3 regions of the Pseudoalteromonas sp. QJM3NY_22 genome follow, and region 3 is predicted to be linked to each of the others. Evidence: predicted binding sites of a transcription regulator. Region 3 holds the regulator's gene; each other region holds the start of a gene.
The links. Region 3 encodes LexA, which represses DNA repair genes until DNA is damaged. Its sites were predicted from a motif close to TACTGTATNNNNATACAGTA; they were not measured.
Positions count from the first base shown of each region.

Region 1: a site for LexA is predicted at 1,421-1,440, ahead of AC0VZ4_RS12835 (SulA-like leucine-rich domain-containing protein). Genes of this name have one in related genera too.
Region 2: a site for LexA is predicted at 1,938-1,957, ahead of dinB (DNA polymerase IV). Genes of this name have one in related genera too.

Region 1 covers NZ_CM149655.1:2,845,316-2,848,556, reverse strand. Annotated here, with positions in the region: gene AC0VZ4_RS12840 (YchJ family protein) at 445-924, opposite strand; gene AC0VZ4_RS12835 (SulA-like leucine-rich domain-containing protein) at 962-1,396, opposite strand; gene AC0VZ4_RS12830 (tetratricopeptide repeat protein) at 1,687-2,151, opposite strand; partial or broken gene AC0VZ4_RS12825 (NCS2 family permease) at 2,269-3,241, shown strand, end outside.
Region 2 covers NZ_CM149655.1:3,399,873-3,403,113, reverse strand. Annotated here, with positions in the region: gene AC0VZ4_RS15665 (fumarylacetoacetate hydrolase family protein) at 1-215, shown strand, start outside; gene AC0VZ4_RS15660 (aldo/keto reductase) at 270-1,322, opposite strand; gene AC0VZ4_RS15655 (acyl-CoA thioesterase) at 1,335-1,766, opposite strand; gene dinB (DNA polymerase IV) at 1,969-3,021, shown strand; gene AC0VZ4_RS15645 (M17 family metallopeptidase) at 3,152-3,241, shown strand, end outside.
Region 3 covers NZ_CM149655.1:159,592-162,832, forward strand. Annotated here, with positions in the region: gene AC0VZ4_RS00815 (M12 family metallo-peptidase) at 1-1,187, opposite strand, end outside; gene lexA (transcriptional repressor LexA) at 1,451-2,068, shown strand; gene coxB (cytochrome c oxidase subunit II) at 2,529-3,241, shown strand, end outside.

The DNA.
Region 1 (3,241 bases), 1.7 Mb from region 3:
GATATAGGACAATTAAATAACGATTTTTTGTCTTGTTATCGACACGATTCTGTTATCTAAAAATAGATCACTTAATTAAAAGAGTTGGTATAAGTATTTGAACAATATAAATTATCTCATAACCCTATAATACCAACCTGCATAAATCTTTGATCAATTTAACGAATTAAATTGCACTATAACGTAGTTAAAATTTTTTATTTAGAACAACTAGATACAAAAACTTTTGCCTAGTTCTAGCGTAATTTTCTTAACGTTAAATAGACCCCATACATAAGCAGATTGGTATAAAAATTTTATTTAGAGACGCTGAGTTTTTTGGAAATAAATAACTTTTCGTGCGTATGCGCCACATTAAGTTAAATAATATGTACAAAACTAGAGTACATATTATTTAACTAATTAGTGTGTTTCAAAATACCTGATGCCTGGGTAAGTTGAGGTTTATAGGCTGTGGCACTTTTTATACTTTTTAGCACTGCCACATGGGCAATCATCGTTCCTGCCAATTTTTATATCTGCAACAGGTAATATAACGCCGTCAGAATATTTCCACTGATTTTTTTCTTTAATGAATTTTGATTGTTCGTGCAATTCACAGTATAAATTATCATAAAAGTAGTGCGCTTTAAATTCTACAAAACCCTGACTATCATCGTGGCCTGAATCTATAATTGTCAGTTTTATAAAGCGGCAACCATCTGCAAATTCTTTAATTTCTTTAACGGGGTTTTCGGGCTGTTTATCTGTTGTATATGTTTGATAAATATACTTAGCATTTTTGAGTGCATAAGCACTATAACGAGAGCGCATAAGTAGCTCTGGTGTTTGAGGATGCTGTATTGCCAAATGAAAAGGTTCGCAGCAGTCAACATAATTTTGTTGGCTGCCACAAAGACATAATGTTTTATTCAGTGAGGTCATAATTTTGGTGTAAAGCTAAAATGTTAGTTTAACAAGATTATTGAGCTAGTAATATCTCTGTGGTTTGTTTGTTTTTCGTGAAGCAATATAACTTTGTATTTGTTTTACTCATATCCAGAGATAAGCTAGTTAATAGCTGGTTATTAACTATATCAGTCCAAGTAATTACAGCTGCAAAATTACCGTTGTGTAAAGCCGAATTTAATACGTACTCTAGATTCACTAAGTGTTTTTGTCTAATAACGAGTAATTTACTCGTATCGATAGAGCACGAATCAAGTAGCGCTTTACTAGGGACGTGATCGGGTGCGATTAATAATGTCCAAGCATTTAAGCTATTGTATTGATGTAATACTTTTAATAGCTCAAATGTTGCCGAAATTTCATCTTCAATTTCAATTAAATTAACACAATCGCTTTTATTGTCTTGTTGGTAGCTTTTAACTGTTCGTATGGTAATTGGTTGTAACATATCGCTTCACTCACTGGGTTTTTATACAGTATTTACATACAGTAGTTTACACAGTGTTTGTGTGCAAGTGTTTTTTGCTATTTTTTTGTACGATAATTTAAGATTTAGACTTTTTTTAAATTGTCATTTTTTTAAGTTATTAATATTTAATGATTTAAATTTACCTTTATGTTGTTGTTTCCAACTGTGCATTATTGTGTTGAATACTGTATACACCTGTTGAAGGTTGATATGGCAGCTTTAAATAATGATTTCATGTGTAAATTACAGCATAGTTTCGTATGTGTAATTTACTCTTCGTTAGCGTTATTTGGTATTAGGTGAGAAAACTGCAATTGGTGAATTTGTTCATATAAACTTGCAGCGTAGCATTGGGCATCTTTAAAGCGTTTAGTTTCAATGTGTTTACGCAAGTCAGTTAATGCAGTAGTTGCTGGCTCGTGACCTTGACTACTTGATAAGCTTAGCCATGCAACAGCATGAAATACACTTTGCGGAACACCTTGGCCTTTTACAAAAAATAGTCCTAAGTAAAATTGTGCTCGAAGTTCTCCAGACATCGCAGCTAAACGCATCCACTTCGCAGCAAGTGCATTTTGATTGTTTTTTAAATAATACAGTGCTTTGTTCAGTGTATTTTGCTGACTATTTTCGTTAGTTGGCGTTGAGTTAGTGTCGCTAGGTTGCGTGACAAAGGACAGTATATTGTCTAACTGCTGCTCTAAATCTTGGCCTGTCGGTGTTGTTTTTATCATGCTCACTCATTCGTTATGTAACTAAGTCAATAGTTTAGTATATCGCAAGGTAAAATGTCCTGTAAAAGATGATTTTTATGTTAAAATATTGCCACTTTTTACAACCATAAGTCTATTATGCTCGAAGCTTTATTTAAAATTAGTGAGAATGGCTCATCAGTCCGCCGTGAATGCATTGCGGGTATTACTACATTTATCACAATGGTTTAGATTGTATTTGTTAACCCTGCCATGTTAGCAGAGGCTGGAATGGATCAGGGAGCTGCTTTTGTAGCAACTTGTATTGCAGCTGCTATTGGTTGTTTTATTATGGGGTTGTGGGCTAATTATCCTTTAGCATTAGCGCCTGGAATGGGGTTAAATGCATTTTTTACATATGGTGTTGTATTAGGGATGGGTTACACATGGCAGGCGGCATTAGGTGCTGTTTTTATGTCTGGGTGTATATTTTTACTTCTAAGCCTGTTTAAAGTTCGTGAGTGGATTATTAATGCCATTCCTTTGGTTTTAAAGCGGGCCATTGCAACGGGTATTGGCGCATTTTTAGCTTTAATTGCTCTTAAAAATGCGGGGATCATCGTTGCCAGCCCTGCAACGTTAGTACAATTAGGTGATATAACTTCAGCTGGCCCATTATTAGCTATTTTCAGCTTTTTTATTATTGCTGCGCTTTTATATCGTAACTTTAAAAGTGGTGTGTTAATTAGTATTTTATTAGTGACCTGTATCGCACTGGCTTTAGGGCTTGTTGAATACCATGGAATTGTTGCTACGCCTCCTTCTATTTTACCTACTTTTATGCAGCTTGATTTTGGTGCTGCACTTGAATTGTCTATGTTGAGCGTTATTTTCGCATTTTTGTTTGTGGATTTATTTGATACCTCGGGTACTTTAGTTGCAGTTACTCAAAAAGCAGGGCTTGCTGATGAAAAAGGAAATATGCCTCGGTTAGGCAGAGCGCTAAGTGCTGACAGTACAGCAACAATTGCAGGCGCTATGTTAGGTACTTCTACTACAACATCTTATATAGAGTCTGTTGCAGGTGTATCTGTAGGTGGGCGTACTGGTTTAACAGCAGTTGTGGTAGGTA
Region 2 (3,241 bases), 1.2 Mb from region 3:
ATGAAGTAATTCAGCAAGGCGATACTCATTTTATGCTGCATAACCCTGACTCAATTTTACACGAAATTAGTGAATTTATGAGCCTAGAAGATGGTGATGTGATCATGAAAGGTACGCCGTCAGGCGTAGGTGAAGTGATTGCCGAAAGTGTGTTCACAGTAAGACTTTACGCTAATGAGCAATGCTTACTTGAGCAGCAATGGAGTGTAAGTTAACTGGACAATTAAACAGGTAATTAAATGTGATTTAGTTACCTGTTTAGGTTTGTATTAATAGGGCATTGGATTGTTTCTAAAAATAACATCGATACTTGTAAGTACTTCGTTACTTAGCGTGATATCAAATGCATCAATATCTTCTTTTAACTGCGCCATATTTGTTGCGCCAATAATTGAAGACGTTACACCATCTACTTGGTTACACCATGCAAGAGCTAGTTGAGCAGGGGAAATATTGTGATCATGCGCAAGTTCAACATACTGTTTGGTTGCTTGCTCTGCGTTTGGTGTATCTCTAAAAATACCGTTGCGTTGCATAAAGGTCCAACGAGAGCCTTCAGGGCGAGCGCCGTTTAAGTATTTACCCGTTAATAAACCGGCAGCCAGAGGCGACCATGGTAAGTAGGCAATATCTTCATGAACACATTGCTCTATTAAATACGGCCAGTCTTTAGCATGCGCTAGGCTAAACTCGTTTTGAATAGATACCATGCGCGGTAAGTTATGCTCTTTTGACAGGTTTAAAAATTGGCTTATTCCCCAAGGTGTGTCGTCAGATAAACCACAATGCTTGATTTTACCTGCTTTAACACAATAGTTTAAACCTTCTAAAATATCCAGCATGCCAGCTTGGTGTTCTTGTGTGTTTACGTCGGTAAATTTAAGCATACCTGGCCATTGTCTACCAAAGTGTGGGGTAGAGCGGTTTGGCCAATGTAATTGGTATAAATCTATGTAGTCAGTTTGCAAGCGTTTTAGTGATTCATCAACCGCCTCTATAACAGTTTGGCGAGTAATATTACCGCCATCGCGAACCCATGCTAAGCCGTTACCAGCAATTTTGGTTGCAAGTACAATTTTATCGCGCTTTTGTTGGTTGCGAGAGAGCCAGTTACCAATAATTTGCTCAGTTTTACCATAGGTATCGGGTGATGGAGGAACTGCGTACATTTCGGCTGTATCAATAAAGTTTACGCCTTGAGCAAGTGCGTAGGCTATTTGTTCATCTGCATCATTTTGGGTATTTTGCATTCCCCAAGTCATGCTACCTAAACATACTCTTGAAACATTAACACCACTGCTTCCTAGTGGACTGTATTGCATAAAATTTCCTTATTACTCGTCTTGAGCGTAGCTAATTAAAGCCGATAAAAGAGGCTCTGAAATAGGGGCTTTTTGACCTGTTTCAAAATCAAACATAACCACTTTCGAATTACCGGTTGTGGTTATGGCATTTTGTGCGTGACTAAATACTGTATAATTCATCATAAATCGGTCTGTTTTAATGTCAGAAATAGTGACGCCTACAGTAAGGGTATCTGGAAAAGTAACAGGGCGCTTATAACGAATATTATTTTCGCTTATAACAGGGCCAATGCCGCTTGGGCTAATTGTATCAAATAAGTTTATTTTATTTAAAAAGTCGATTCTGGCTATTTCAAAGTAACGCAAGTAAACCACATTGTTTACGTGTTGAAGGGCATCCATATCGGCCCACGCTACAGTAATGTCAGTATGAATAGGGTGCTGATCTTTAAACGTTTGCATGCACTTTAACTCTTTATTTTAAAGCACTAGATTATCAATATGACGATATGACCTCAAGGTAATTAGTGCGCTGTTTTTATGTATGACGAGTTTACTAAACTTGAACCCACCATAATAAATCGATTAATCAGAGTTTAGGAGCTTGCTTATTAATAATGATTAAATAATAATGGCTGTATAAATAAACAGTGTTGTAATGGTGATGAAAAAGTTTATTCATATAGATATGGACTGCTTTTATGCGGCAGTTGAGATGCGCGATAATCCTAAGCTGGCCAATGTGCCGCTTGCTATTGGTGGCAATAGTCGCAGAGGTGTACTTTCTACAGCCAACTACATTGCCAGAGAGTATGGCGTGCGCTCAGCTATGTCTAATTATCATGCAAAACAATTATGCCCTGATTTAGTTATTGTACCTGGGCGCATGGCTGTTTATAAAGAAGCTTCAAATCAAATACGTGAAGTATTTAATCGTTACACCAACTTAATTGAACCACTCTCTCTTGACGAAGCTTACCTTGATGTAACTGATAGTAGCGTTTGTAAAGGCAGTGCTACGCTTATTGCGCAGCAAATAAGAGCTGATATTTATAATGCTACAGGGCTTACTGCATCCGCTGGTATTGCACCTATTAAATTTATTGCCAAAATAGCGAGTGATGAAAACAAGCCTAACGGTCAGTTTGTTGTATTACCTGATGAGGTGGATGATTTTTTAGCACAGTTACCTCTGGGTAAAATTCCGGGTGTCGGTAAAGTAACGCTCGAAAAACTCAATTTAAAAGGATTATATACAGGTAAAGATGTACGCGAAAAAGGCGTAAATTGGATGCAACAGCATGTAGGTAATTTTGGCGTATCGCTTTACCAAAAATGTGCAGGTGAGTATGTCGGTAAGGTATCTACTAATCGTATTAGAAAGTCGCTAAGTGTTGAGCATACCTATGAGTATAACAAAACCAGCTTACAAGAATGCCTAGAACAGTTGCCTACGTTGTTAGATGAGTTAAAGGTGCGCTTGGAAAAACAACAATTACAAAATCGGATTAATAAACTGAGCGTTAAAGTTAAATTTGCGAATTTTATAGTAACCTCTGCGGATCAGGCTTATCACCAATTAAATACAGAGGTTTTTACACAACTACTTACTAAAGCTTTCCAGCGAGGTGTGCAGCAACCGGTCAGGCTTTTAGGTATTGGGGTGGGTATTAAAAATCAACCAGATCAAAACCTTCAACTTAGTATTCTCGATTAAGCTGTAAAGCCTGTAATTGCAAGTTGCCACTAAAAAGTGGATTAAACTAAACACTTATCGCAGCTTGCTGGTCTTCAATATTCAAATCGACGATAATAGGGGCTTATGTTTTTTAACAGGACCTTTATTTATGGCATATCCAAAAGCCGTGTTGGCTCAGCCAGTAAGTGCTAGCCTTGAATCCGCATCACATGATGCATTAATCATTATTAGTGATGAC
Region 3 (3,241 bases):
TTTACCGGTGGGCTAGATGCAGATCTAAAATTTGCAATTGTGGGGTTTGTTAAATTTAAGGCTCTAGCGTTATCGTGTTTTGATGGAGTTCCCATAACACTTCCGCTGTATGATTTGTTTGGATTTGACCAGTAATTGATTCTTGTGCAGTTATTTGTGCAGTTATAAGCCATTACTGAACGCCATTGTGATTGAGGTTGCTGATAACCATGGCCGAACGAATAAGGAGATGTTGATGGATCGTTTTCAGGGTTATGACGAGCACCTTGTAAATGACCAATTTCATGACCGAAAGAGTAATAGCCGGTTGCACAGTCATAATCAACCATCGCAAATGCGCTGTTAGCATTTGCACCAATTGCTTTGGCTTGGCCACAGTAGCCGTTAACGTCGTTTATTAATATGACTACATCAGCACCGTATTGATCTCGTAGTGTGTGCGCTTCATCCATATAACCATCGTTTTTGGCAGCTAAACGATTTAAATCCGTACCTGAATTTGTAGCTTCAGTATAATTAACTCGGCTTACATGGGCCAAACTAACAACTGCATTGACACCTGAGTTTTGGTAACCCTGATTAGTCTCTACTATTGCAAGATCAATCAAGCTATTAATATCACTAGATTTTTGTTCTGCGGCTGGGGTGTATAAAACGAGTAAGCTAATATTGCTTTGCGCGTTAGTTGCCATAGCTGTTTGGAAGCTTTGTTCTGTTAAAATTTGTTCACTGATTGAAATAGTGTTATTAGATTGTTGATAATCGGGTGCATGCTCAGCAGGTTGCTTGGCAGGATCTAATTCAATAAAATTATGACCAGAATGTTTATTCGGTTGCAATTTATAAACATGTTCATTTACCTTTATCGTACCAGAAATCCCCTTTGTAGATTTTATCAGTGTTACTTCGTCACCATCTAAGCTTTTACCTACCCAGATTAAGTTACCAGTTGCTGATGTACTTGCTGTACTTTTGATAAATTCAATGTCACTTCCCTGAACAGGTAAAAAGAATGCATTGGTTTTTGCGCTTAGTTCGAAAAGCGGTTGCCCAAATTGAGATTGAGCATTACCTTCTTTATTAATGTTTTGCGTAAAGTTAGAGTGCTGCACTTCGAAAAGTGGGACTTGGGCATACGCATAGCCGCTAAACAATAAGCCAATAAACAATGGTGAATATTTTTTCATTTGATAATCCTTTTAAGTGTTTGTACACATAAAGTGCACATGCTAATAAGTTGTTTTCAATTTATTAACATGTGGCTGTCATCAAATTAGCCCTTAATCGTAAATATAAAGATACGAATGTTTATTTTATGTAAGCATTCGTTGTTTCTACATAAGTGTAAAAGTGATTTATTAACAGCAAGCAATCAATGTAATTTAAATTTGCGATTTTTATTTAACTGTATATACTCACAGTTAAATGTACTGTATGGAAAACCAGTTGTATGCGACCATTAACGAAGCGCCAAGCTCAAATTCTCGAATTAGTTAAAGTTTTTATTAAAGACACTGGTATGCCTCCTACACGTGCTGAAATTGCACAAACATTAGGCTTTAAAAGTGCCAATGCTGCTGAAGAGCATTTAAAAGCGCTTGCTAAAAAAGGTGCTATTAAGATGAAACCAGGTGCAAGCCGAGGTATTCAACTTGTTGAGGAAGAAGAGCCTGAACAGTTAGGTTTACCTCTTATCGGGCGAGTCGCAGCGGGAGAGCCTATTTTGGCGCAAGAGCACGTTGAGAGTCATTGTAAAATTGATCCATTAATGTTTAAACCTGCTGCTGATTTTTTATTGCGCGTTAACGGTATGAGTATGAAAGATATAGGTATTATGGATGGTGATTTGTTAGCTGTGCATAAAACTCAAGTTGCAGAAAATGGACAAGTTGTAGTTGCTCGTGTTGATGATGATGTTACCGTAAAGCGGTTTGAAAAAGCAGGCCGAAAAGTATTATTGCATGCTGAGAATGACGACTTTTCGCCAATTGAAGTTGATCTAGAAAATGAATCTTTTAATATAGAAGGTTTAGCCGTTGGAGTTATTCGTAACGCTGATTGGATGTAGCTTTTAATTTATTTTTATGAATGCGTGCTTTTTAGCACGCATTTTTGTTTTAACATTAGCACTAAAAATAGGACGTAAACAGCCAACTAATTATTTTAGCTGTAAATTTTTTTGCACTTATATTTTCCCCCTCCGAATGCGTTAAACCCCTTTGTTTTGCTCATATTTTGAACTTTCTGTTGACTACTGACTTTTTATTAATTACTCAATATCACCTGATTGTTTTTTATACTAAAACTTGCTTGTTGTTCGTTTTTTAGCTAATTATTAATGTGCTGAGCTAATAATAACTCACAGCTTTTTAGTTTTGAGAACACACAATATACACAAACTCGTTGTTGGCGCAGCAAAACCAATCAATATTAAATAAGATTGGCTAAAAAAATAAAAATAACGAATTGGCGTTTAAGCCGTATGCCTCTTCGCTTTGCATTCGCAATAGCATCAAAGGAGCCGTCACATGGGTAAACTGACCTCTACCTTGTGGCTTATATTATGTGTTTTTTCGCACTCAGTTTTGGCGAACAGCCAATACAATATGCGCAAAGGCGTAACCGATATAAGCAATAATGTATATCAGCTGCACATGACCATATTTATAATATGTTGTGTGATTGGGGTGATAGTGTTCGCAATTATGTTTTGGGCACTTATTCATCACCGTAAATCTAAAGGGGCTGTACCTGCCCAATTTCACGAAAGCACTAAAGTAGAAATACTTTGGACTGCAATTCCGTTTGTTATTTTAATTGCTATGGCAGTACCAGCCACTAAAACCCTTATTGCAATGGAAGATGCCAGCAAAGCTGATCTCACTATTAAAATTACGGGTTCGCAATGGAAATGGCATTATGAATATATGGGCGAAGATGTAGAGTTCTACTCTATTTTATCTACCCCGCAAGATGAAATAGCGAATCTTGCAGATAAAAACCCTAACTACTTACTTGAGGTTGATAAGCCTCTTGTACTGCCAATAAATCAAAAAGTACGATTTTTAATGACTTCTGATGATGTTATTCACTCTTGGTGGGTACCTGATTTTGCAGTTAAAAAAGATGCGAACCCCGGCTTTATAAACGAAACATGGACGAACATAAACGAAGAAGGTACTTACCGAGGCCAATGTGCTGAGTTGTGTGGTAAAGACCATGGCTTTATGCCCGTTGTGGT